2 regions of the Sinomonas sp. T428B genome follow, and region 2 is predicted to be linked to the other one. Evidence: riboswitches for the same ligand, from Rfam matches in the RefSeq annotation. Region 2 holds a riboswitch; the other holds the start of a gene.

The links. A riboswitch is a leader RNA that binds a small molecule or an ion and turns the genes downstream of it on or off. The one in region 2 is predicted to bind S-adenosylmethionine.
Region 1: linked by a shared signal. The riboswitch ahead of ACUYMY_RS02830 (flavin reductase family protein) and the one ahead of ACUYMY_RS11630 (aminotransferase class V-fold PLP-dependent enzyme) in region 2 are both predicted to bind S-adenosylmethionine.

Annotation. Positions count from the first base shown of each region.
Region 1 covers NZ_JBRAZR010000001.1:599,995-605,217, forward strand. The annotation lists gene ACUYMY_RS02815 (ABC transporter substrate-binding protein) at 1-356, shown strand, start outside; gene ACUYMY_RS02820 (amino acid ABC transporter permease) at 366-1,298, shown strand; gene ACUYMY_RS02825 (amino acid ABC transporter ATP-binding protein) at 1,295-2,080, shown strand; SAM riboswitch class IV at 2,319-2,430, shown strand; gene ACUYMY_RS02830 (flavin reductase family protein) at 2,470-2,952, shown strand; gene ACUYMY_RS02835 (oxygenase MpaB family protein) at 3,100-4,038, shown strand; gene ACUYMY_RS02840 (DUF503 domain-containing protein) at 4,154-4,447, shown strand; gene ACUYMY_RS02845 (hypothetical protein) at 4,537-5,010, opposite strand; gene ACUYMY_RS02850 (iron chaperone) at 5,079-5,223, opposite strand, start outside.
Region 2 covers NZ_JBRAZR010000001.1:2,506,788-2,512,010, reverse strand. The annotation lists gene ACUYMY_RS11650 (glycoside hydrolase family 3 N-terminal domain-containing protein) at 1-75, shown strand, start outside; RNA gene ssrA (transfer-messenger RNA) at 184-552, shown strand; gene ACUYMY_RS11640 (metal-dependent transcriptional regulator) at 612-1,319, opposite strand; gene ACUYMY_RS11635 (class I SAM-dependent methyltransferase) at 1,329-2,096, opposite strand; gene ACUYMY_RS11630 (aminotransferase class V-fold PLP-dependent enzyme) at 2,162-3,589, opposite strand; SAM riboswitch class IV at 3,622-3,735, opposite strand; gene hisN (histidinol-phosphatase) at 3,833-4,645, opposite strand; gene rsgA (ribosome small subunit-dependent GTPase A) at 4,694-5,223, opposite strand, start outside.

The DNA of each region.
Region 1 (5,223 bases), 1.9 Mb from region 2:
CGGCCCTGAACGAGCAGACGTGCACCTCCAAGGGCCAGCCGGAGATCAACGCCGTGACGCTGCCCAACATCCAGGAGGCGCTGACCCAGCTGCACTCCAAGCGGGTCGACGGCATCCTCTACGACACGACCGCCCTCGGGTGGGCCGCCAAGCAGCAGCCGGACAGCTTCACCGTGATCGGCCGGGTCAACGTCGGCTCGAGCGACGTGACGGCGATCGGCATCAAGAAGGACTCCCCGCTGACCCCCGCCCTGCAGGCGGCGACCCAGTCGGTCCTCGACAGCCCGGAGTACAAGGAGGCGCTCGAGACCTGGGGCCTCGAGTCCGGCGCCATCACCGACGCCAAGCTCAACTAGGGGATGTCCATGCTGGAAACCATCACTCGCGGAAGCGAGCCCACGGCGAACGCGTCCGGCTCTGCGCTCAAGCCGCGGATCCGGCTGCGGACGCCCTCGGAATACGCGGGCTGGGCGTTCAGCATCCTGCTCGGCCTGGGGATCCTGGCCTCGGTCCTGACGAACCCCAACTTCAGGTGGGGCGTGGTCGGGAAGTACTTCTTCGCCGAGTCCATCCTGCGCGGCCTGATGCTCACGATCTTCCTCACCGTGGCGAGCATGGCCCTGGGCACGCTGCTGGGCCTGGCCCTGGCGGTCATGCGCTCCTCGCACGTGAAGCCGGTCTCGATCGCCGCGAACCTGTACATCACGCTGTTCCGCGGCACCCCGGTGCTGGTGCAGCTGATCTTCTGGTTCAACATCTCCGCCCTGTACCCGGACCTGCGGATCGGGATCCCGTTCACCGACCTCGGCGTGGCCGTGGACACGAACGCGATCATGGGCCCGATCACGGCGGCCCTGGTGGGCCTGACCCTGAACGAGGCCGCCTACATGGCCGAGATCATCCGCGGCGGGTTCTCCGCCGTGGGCAAGGGCCAGCTCGAGGCCGCGGACTCCCTGGGCATGAGCGCCGGGATGCGGATGCGGAAGGTCATCATCCCGCAGGCGATGCCCTCGATCATCCCGGCCACGGGCAACCAGGTCATCGGCATGTTCAAGGAGACCTCGCTCGTGTCCGTCCTGGGCGTGGCGGAGCTGCTGCAGAGCGCGCAGCTGATCTACGCCCGCACCTACGAGACCATCCCGCTGCTGATCGTGGCCAGCCTCTGGTACCTGGTCATGACCCTGCTGCTGAGCTACCCCCAGTCCAAGCTCGAGCAGAAGTACAACCGCTCCGCGGCGACCCTTCCGAGGAAGGCCAAGCGTGTGGCGCTGACGAGCCCGGAAGGGGCGGCACGATGACCACCCCCACCGGCACCATCCCTGACGGCACGATCCACGTCCGGAACCTGAAGAAGTCGTTCGGGCACAAGACGGTCCTGAAGGACATCAGCCTCGACATCGCCAGCGGGGAGGTCGCCTGCATCATCGGCCCCTCGGGCTCGGGCAAGTCCACCCTGCTGCGCTGCCTCAACGGCCTCGAGACGGTCGACTCGGGGGTGCTGAGGGTCAACGGCGAGGACTTCGGCTACCACGAGACCGAGCACGCCTACCACGCCCTTCCCAAGAAGAAGCTCGCCGAGCAGCGGACCCGGATCGGGATGGTGTTCCAGTCGTTCAACCTGTTCCCGAACATGACCGCGCGGGAGAACGTCATGGCCGGGCCCGTGCTGGTCAAGCGCGGGGACAAGAAGGCCGCTGCCAAGCGCGCCCAGGAGCTCCTGACCGACGTCGGGCTGGGCGCCTTCGGCGACCACTACCCGGCCCAGCTCTCCGGCGGGCAGCAGCAGCGCGTCGCGATCGCCCGGGCCCTGGCCATGGACCCGGAGATCATCCTCTTCGACGAGCCGACCTCCGCGCTGGATCCGGAGAAGGTCGGCGAGGTCCTCGCCGTCATGAAGAACCTCGCCAAGGCGGGCATGACCATGGTCGTGGTCACCCACGAGATGGGCTTCGCCCGCGAGGTCGGCGACACGGTCGTGTTCATGGACGAGGGCTACATCATCGAGCGCGGCGACGCCCGCGAGGTCCTGGGCAACCCGCAGGAGGCCCGCACCCAGTCCTTCCTCGAGAAGGTGCTCTGAGCGGACGAACAACGGTAAGGCTCCCCGGAACTGGCTGAAGAAGACGGCCGGTTCCGGGGAGCCTTTTCGTTGCCCTAGGAGCCCAGCCCCGGCGGTGCTGGAGGGTCCTCGTCCCTCACGTCACAAAAGCACATATGACGCCTGAGGGCCCTCGTCCCTGGCGTCACAAAAGCACATGTGTCCCCCTGTTTCCGCTAGGGTGGACCGCTCCGAAACCCCTTCGTAGGGTTGAGGACAGGATCAAGAGTCCCGGCGCGAAGCTCTGGCTGGCCGGGCGGCAACCCTCTCCCGTAGTGGGGTGCCCCAGATGAGGATCCGGCCGCGGTGGACATCCGCGGCAAGTACGGCGTCCAGACACTGGGCGTCCGGCCGAAATGCTGGAGGGCAGCATGACAGCTACACCCCTGGACCTCGTCGAGGGTGCGGATCTCCGCCGCGCCATGGCGCACTGGGCCACGGGCATCGCCGTCATCACGACCTCGGACGGCGGCACGCTCGCGGGAATCGTGAGCAACTCGTTCACCTCGATCAGCCTCGACCCGCCGCTCGTCTCCTGGGCGGTGGACCGCGCGTCGAGCTCCTTCGAGACCTGGAACCGCGCCGACAACTATGCCGTGCACATCCTCTCCGAGTCCCACCGGGACCTCGTGAAGCGGTTCGCGGCTAAGGGGACGGACAAGTTCGCGGGGCTCGACTGGGAGCCCGGCGTGCTCGGCTCGCCGATCGTGGCCGACGACGTGCCGCGCCTCGAGTGTCGACTCTGGCAGACGGTGGACGCGGGGGATCACGTCATCCTGATCGGCGAGGTAGTCAACGTCTCGGATCCGGACGGCTTCGTCCCCCTCACGAACCACGTGTTCTGGGCTAAGTAGCCCTTACGCGCCTGCGGCCCCGGCTCCCCTCATCGGAGGGGGCCGCGCGCGCCACATCCACCCCGCGGGCGGCATCGCGGCACCCATCTGATGGGCCCCTCTCAGGCGTGCTGTGATGCTGCCGCGGGCGCGGCGTACGCTGGAAGTGTGCGTACACGCACACAGCCCAGCCCGCCCGTCGAACGCCTCATCGCTCCCCTGCGGCGCCGCCTCCTGCTCACCTTCTCCGGCCAGTCGGAGGGCATCCCGTCGTGGCAGCTCGCCCTCGAGGAGGGCGACGACGCCGGCTACTTCGGCCCCGGCTCCGCCGTCTGGGCCGTGCACGGGGGCATGTCCCCGATCGTCGGGGGCATCCGCGCGCTCCTGACCCAGGCCCTCCACCCTGGCGTCCTGGCCGGCGTCGCCGAGCACTCGGACTACCGCGCCGACCCGCTCGCCCGGCTCGCCGGCACGATCCGCTGGATCTTCACTGTCACCTACGGGGACACTGCCGCCGCGGCGCGGGCCTGTGCCTGGGTGCGCCGGCGGCACCGCCCCGTCCGGGGGACCTACACGGACGCCGCCGGGATCCGCCGCCCCTACTCGGCGAACGATCCCGAGCTCGAGGCCTGGGTGCACCTCGCCTTCACCGACGCGTTCCTGCGCACCTATGAGGCCCTCGAGGGCCCCGTGCCCGGCGGCGCGGACCGCTACGTGGCCGAGTGGGCCCGCGCGGGCAGGCTCATGGGGGTCAAGGACCCGCCGCGCACGGAGCGGGAGCTCGGGGAGCGGCTCGCGGCGTACGACGACGCCGGGCAGCTGGGCGGCGGCCCGCGCCTCGACGAGGTGGTCGCCTTCCTCCGGCGGCCCCCGCTAGATCCGCTCCTGCGCCCCGGCTACCGGCTCCTCTTCGCCGCCGCCATCGGCACCATGCCGCAGCGGTACCTCGACCTCCTCGGGCTCGAGCGCCCGAGCGTGGGCCCGGTACCCCTCCCGACCGCGGCCGCCGCGAAGGTGACGCTCGCCGTCGTCGCCCGCGCCCTGGACCCGATGCCGCCGAGCGAGGCCGCCGCGCGCCGGCGGCTCGCGCGGCTCGGCCTCGGCTGACCCCTCAACGCGGGGTCACCTCCCGAGGATGCGGGGTCACCTTCCAAGGATGCGGGGTCAGGAACCCCGCTAGCCGCGAGGTGACTGCGGGTGGGAGCGTGCGGAAAATGGGCCCATGTGGATCGCCTGGATCGAGTTCGACCTCCTGCTCGGAGATGTGCACACGCTGAAGGAGAAGCGCTCCGTCGTGCGGCCGCTCGTGGCCGAGCTGCGGCGCCGCTTTGACGTGTCTGCGGCCGAGGTCGGGGAGATGGACCTCTACCGGCGGGCCAAGGTGGGGGCGGGGCTCGTGACCGCGGACCGGGCGCACGCGGTTGAGGTGCTCGACGCCGTCGAGCGCTTCGTCGCGGGCCGGCCCGAGCTCGAGCTGCTCAGCGCCCGCCGGAGGGAGCTCCACAGCGAGGACTGACCCCGCATCGTAGGGAGGTGACCCCGCATCGTAGGGAGGTGACCCCGCATCGTAGGGAGGTGACCCCGCATCGTGGCTTGTGATGCGGGTCAGCCCATGAACATGAGCACGATGTGCAGCAGGCTCAGGCCCAGCCCAGTGAACGCCGTTGCAGGGTAGCGCGCCGCCCGCGCGCGGGCCCGGGCGAGGCCGCCCCAGCCGGCAAGGACTGCGATCGCGAGCGGGGCCGCGGCGAGCACCGGGCCGATATACGGAACAAGCCCGAGCATGAGGGCGAACAGGCCGAAGCCGAGCGAGACGCCGCCCAGCAAGGTCGCTAGGCGCGAGGCGGGCTTTCGGGCGCGGGCCGGGCGCGGGGCACGTTGAACCTCGGACGAGGGCGCGTGGCCGGGCCGCGGGACGAGCTCGCCGCCGTGCCAGCCCTCCGCCAGCAGGCCATCGTCGGCCAGCAGGCCGTCGGGATCGGCGGAACGCGGCACACTGCCTGGCCGGACACCGTCAGGCCAGTAGGCGCTCGGGTCCCGGTAGGGATTCCGCCGCGGTGGCTGTCCGGGGATGCTCACCCTTCGATTATCGCCGGTCAGGGCGAGGGCGGGCAGTCAGGGTTGTCCCTGACCGCACCCTGAGCACGTCAGCTCACCGCCCTCGTCACGAGCTCGGTGATCCGCGCCTCGACCTCGTCGCTCAGCTCGGTCAGCGCGTACGACGTCGGCCACATCGCGCCGTCGTTGAGGTTGGCCTCCTCGCTGAAACCGAGCGTCGCGTAGGGCGTTTTG
Region 2 (5,223 bases):
TTCGCGCGGGCGCTCGACGCCGCGGCGCTCGAGGTGCTCGAGGCGAAGGAGCAGGCGGGGCTCCTGCCGGGCTGAACGATCCCTCGGGAATACCTGCACCGGCGCACACGCTATACTGAATGTCCGGCCGCCGAAAGGCGTGCCGGGTCAGTGTCACAGCTGAAGCAGTTTGACAACTGAAGAGGGGATGATCGGTTTCGACGATGTAGGTCGCGACAGGTGAAGCGGGCCGAGGATGCAGAGTCATCTCGTCAACGCTCTCTGCAAACCAATAAGTGCCAACTCTAAGCGCACTGACTTCGCCCTCGCTGCCTAAGTAGCGAGCAAGTCCGTCAGCCCGGGAATGCTATCGTCCCGGATCCTGGCGTCGATTAGATAGCCACTGCTGGCAGTCCTCGTCATCGGGGCTGCCGGGACTCTTTGATGACTGGGCCCGGGTCAGCCACTGGCGTGCATGATGGCTGGGGCCGAGAAATCCCGAAGCACGCTGCGCCCGGAGAAGCCCTGGCAAAGCCGCATCGGACGGGGGTTCAATTCCCCCCATCTCCACTACTGTGAACAGCAGCGCCCCCGGTCTCTGGACCGGGGGCGCTGCTGTGTCTGCACTCGGGCTACCGCCCGAGGATGCAGCCCGGGTGGGAGTGGTCGCTGTGCACCCAGAGCGAGTCGGCCACCTCGTCGGCGACGTCGAAGTCGCGCTCCTGCCCGCCATGGCCGATCCGCACGACGAGGGGCCCGCCGAAGGGCTTGCGGCGCACGATGCGCACGTCGGCGTCGAGCACGATGTGCTCCGTCGCGAGGTAGCGCAGGAGGTCCGGGTTGTCGTCGCTGATGCGCGTGATCCGGCCCTCGTGGCCCGGGTCCAGGTCGCTGAGCCGGTGCGCGTCAGGGCGGTGGACCTGACCGGAGGCGCTTGGGATGGGGTCCCCGTGCGGGTCCCGGTCGGGGTGCCCGAGCTTGGCCGCGAGCCGCTCGACAAAGAGGTCCGAGACGGCGTGCTCGAGCTGCTCGGCCTCGTCGTGGACCTCGTCCCAGCGGTAGCCCAGCTCGTTGACGAGGAACGTCTCGAGGAGCCGGTGGCGGCGCACCATGGTCAGGGCGAGGTCCCGGCCGGCCTCGGTGAGCCGCACCGCCCCATAGGGGCGGTGGTCGACGAGGCCCTGGTCCTTGAGCTTGCGGACCATCTCGGAGACGGAGGAGTTCGCGACGCCGAGGCGCGCCGCGAGCTGCGAGGAGGTGATGGGCTTGTCCTGCCACTCCGTGAAGGAGTAGATGACCTTCACGTAGTCCTCGATCGAGGAGGAGGGGGCGCTCTTCACGACACCAGCCTACCCAAGCGCCAGAGGCACGGCCCGCCATGCCTGGGTCAGGTAGGGGAGGGCCAGGGCCTCTCCGGGGGTGTGGCCGAGGTGCTCGAAGAGGTACCACGCGAGGTTGTCCTCGACCTTCGCGCGGTGCCGGGCCGAGGCGTGCAGGTAGTAGCTGCGGGACTTGGCGAGCTCGACGATCCCCTCGGGCGTGATCGCGTCCTCCCAGCGGAAGAGCGCGGCCTCCCAGCCGACGAGCTCGGGGCCCGACGGCGGGCGGTAGTCGGGCTTGTGGACGTCGCCCGCGTGCATGATGCGGGAGAGCCGGTGGACCCAGGGGACCGTCGTGTCGAGCTGGTTCCACACGAGCCCCGCGCGCCCTCCCGGGCGCAGGAGACGCGCGGCCTCGCGGGTCGCCGCGCCGATGTCGAACCAATGCCAGGCCTGGGCCGCGACAACGAGGTCGGCGCTCGCGTCGGCCAGGCCCGTCGACTCGGCGGGGGCCACGACGCAGCGCGCGCCCGGATGGAGCCGGGCGAGCTGGGCGAGCATGTCCGCGCTCGGGTCGACGGCGGTGACTTCGAGCCCCCGGGCGATCAGCAGCGCGGTGAACTTGCCCGTGCCGGCGCCGAGGTCGACGGCGGTGCGGGCGCCGGCGGGGACGAGCCAGTCGGCGGCCTCCTCGGGGTACCCCGGCCGCACACGTTCGTAGTGCTCCCCGCCGGCCTCGAACGCCCTGGCGAGCTCGCGCCGTCGTGCATCGCCGAGCTTCGGCCCGCCGCGTCCCATCGTTCCCTCCTGACGTCCCCCAGCAATCTACCGCAGCCCGCCGCGGGCCGGCGGCCGGGAGTGCGTCAGGAGTCGGTGCCGCAGGGCGCCGCGCCCGCGGTGCCAGGCGTGTTGGGCGCCCAGTGGGGGAAGACGCGCGTGTCCCGGGCGGGGACCCAGCGGCCGGCGTCGACCACGTAGTCGAGCCCGAGGCCCTTCTCGACGAGCTGGCGGACGCCGCCGACGAGCCGCTCGACGTCCTCGAGCCGGGAGCCGACGCCGAAGCTCGCCCGGAGCGAGCCCGAGGCGAGGCCCAGACGGCGCAGGACCGGATGGGCGCAGAAGCGGCCGTCCCGGACGCCCACGCCGTGCTCGGCGGAGAGGTAGGCGGCCGTGAGGCCCGCGTCGTGGCCCGCGACGGAGAAGTTGACGACGCCGATCGCGCCTCCGCCAGCGGCGGGAGTGGAACTGCCCGGGTCGCCGCCGTCGCCCGCCTCGGAGTCGGCGAAGAGCCGGTGCACGGTCACGCCGTCGACCCCGGACAGCCCGTCGATGAGCGCGGCCCGCAGCTGCTGCTCGTGCCGGTGCCAGAGGCCCTCGTCGAGGTCCCCGAGGACCTGGGCGGCTCGGGCGATCGTGGCGGCGCCGAGCACGTTGGGGGAACCGCCCTCGTGCCGCGCCGGGCCCTCGGCCCACGTGACGGCGTCGAGCCGGACCTCGCGGACCGCCCCGCCGCCGGCGAGGTGCGGGCGGCCGGCATCGAGCCAGTCCGGCCGTCCCAGGAGCACGCCGCTGCCGAACGGCGCGTAGAGCTTGTGGCCCGAGAACGCGAGGTAGTCGATCCCCGTCCCGGCGACGTCGATGCGTCGGTGCGGAGCGAGCTGCGCGGCGTCGACCGCGATGCGGGCGCCGTGCTCGTGGGCGAGCTCGGCGAGGGTCGCGAGCGGCAGGACCTCGCCGGTGACGTTCGAGGCGCCCGTGACGGCGAGGAGGCTCACGCCCCCGTCGGAGAGCTGGAGCCGGACGCGCTCGAGCGTCTCGGCGATCGTGCCCGCCGCGATGACGCTGCGGTGCGGCCGGGCCTGCCACGGGAGGAGGTTCGCGTGGTGCTCGAGGTCGAGGTAGAGGACGTCGCCGCGCGCGGGGAGGCAGCCCGCGAGGAGGTTGAGCGACTCGGTCGTGTTGCGCGTGAAGATGACGGCGTCGTCGTCGCGGCCGCCGACGAAGCTCCGCACGATCGCGCGGGCATTCTCGTACACGCTCGTGCTGATCTGGGAGGCGTACCCGGCGCCCCGGTGCACGCTCGCGTAGTAGGGGAGCACCTCGTTCAGGTGGTCCGCGACCTCCGCGAGGGCCGGGGCCGAGGCGGCGTAGTCGAGGTTCGCGTAGCGGACCTCGCCGCCGCCCACGAGCGGGGCGCGCAGCTCCGAGCCGACGACCTCGGCGAGCGGCGCGGCCGCGTCGGGGTACGCGTCGCGGGAGATGATCGGGGCGTGGGAGAGGGCAGTGCTCACGGGGCATACCTCGCATGAGTGAGGGACCGCAGGGTCCGCGCTTGCCGCATCCGCTCCGGACCGGCCTGGTCGTCACCCGGGGCACCCCACCGCGGTTGGAGGGTTGCCGGCCAGCAAACCGGGGTTTCGCGCTGGCACTCGTGACCTGTCCACGACATTAGGGCACGGGCACGCCCCCGCGCACCCGCGCCGCCCCTATGACGCGGAATGTGACACGCCCGCGTCACATGGGCGGGGTCCGGGTCAGAGCAGGTCGTCGTACCCGGGGTTGAGGCGGCCCAGCGCCTCCGAGTGCAGGATGCCGTTGGTCGCGAGGGCGTTGCCGCCCCACGGGCCCTCCTTGCCCTCGAGCGACGTGAAGCGGCCGCCGGCCTCGGTCACGATGGGCACGAGCGCGGCCATGTCGTAGAGCGCGAGCTCGGGTTCGGTCGCGATGTCGACGGCGCCCTCGGCGACGAGGCAGTACGACCAGAAGTCCCCGTAGGCGCGCGTGCGCCACACGTCCTCGGTGAGCGAGAGGAAGTCGTCGAGGTTCCCGCGCTCCTTCCAGCCCGAGAGGCTCGAGTAGGACAGCGAGGCGTCGCCGAGCTTCGCGACGTTGCTCACGTGCAGCCGCGTCGCGGAGGCGAGCGAGCGCCCGGTGTACGCCCCGGCGCCCTTCGCGGCCCACCAGCGCCGCCCGAGGGCGGGGGCGCTCACGACGCCGACGACGATCTCGTCCCCGTCCGCGAGGGCGATGAGCGTGGCCCACACGGGCACGCCCCTGACGAAGTTCTTCGTGCCGTCGATCGGGTCGATGATCCAGCGGCGGGAGCCGTGGCCGGTCGTGCCGAACTCCTCGCCGACGACGGCGTCGCGCGGGCGGGAGCGCGAGAGCTGGCCCCTGATGGCCTCCTCGGCGGCGCGGTCCGCGTCCGTGACGGGGGTGAGGTCCGGCTTCGTCTCGATCTTGAGGTCGAGGGCCTTGAACCGCTCCATGGTCTGGGCGTCGACGGAATCCGCCAGGACGTGGGCCAGTCGGAGGTCGTCGTTGTACGTCTCGGGCGCGTGGTTCATGCACCCACGCTATCCCGTCGGCGGGTCGGACGGCTGCAGGCGCGGGCTTCACTCGCCGGGCGGCTGGGCGCCCAGCTCCTTCGTCTCCTGGCCCTCCTCGCGGCGGTCCGCCCCGAGCAGCCGGCGCAGCGACGCGAGGCGGGCGGGGCCGGCGTCGCCCGCGTGCCCCTCGGCGACCCAGGCGTCGAGGCCGCAGCCCACGGCCGAGGCGTCGTGCCGGCAGCCGCGCTCGCAGGCCTCGGTCCCCGGCTCGAGGTCGCCGAACGCGTGCAGGATCCGTTCCGGGTCGACGTGGGCGAGGCCGAAGGAGCGGATGCCGGGGGTGTCGATGATCCAGCTCCCCGGCGCGGCGTCCTCGAGCCGCAGCGCGAGGGCCGACGACGACGTGTGCCGCCCGCGCCCGGTCACCGCGTTGACGCCGCCCGTCGCGCGGTCGGCCCCCGTGAGCGCGTTGACCATGGTCGACTTGCCCACGCCCGAGTGCCCCAGGAGCACGGTGACGCGGCCCTCGAGCTCGGCGCGCAGGGCCCGCACGGCATCCTCGTCGAGCCGGGCCGAGGAGCCGTCCGCACCGCGCG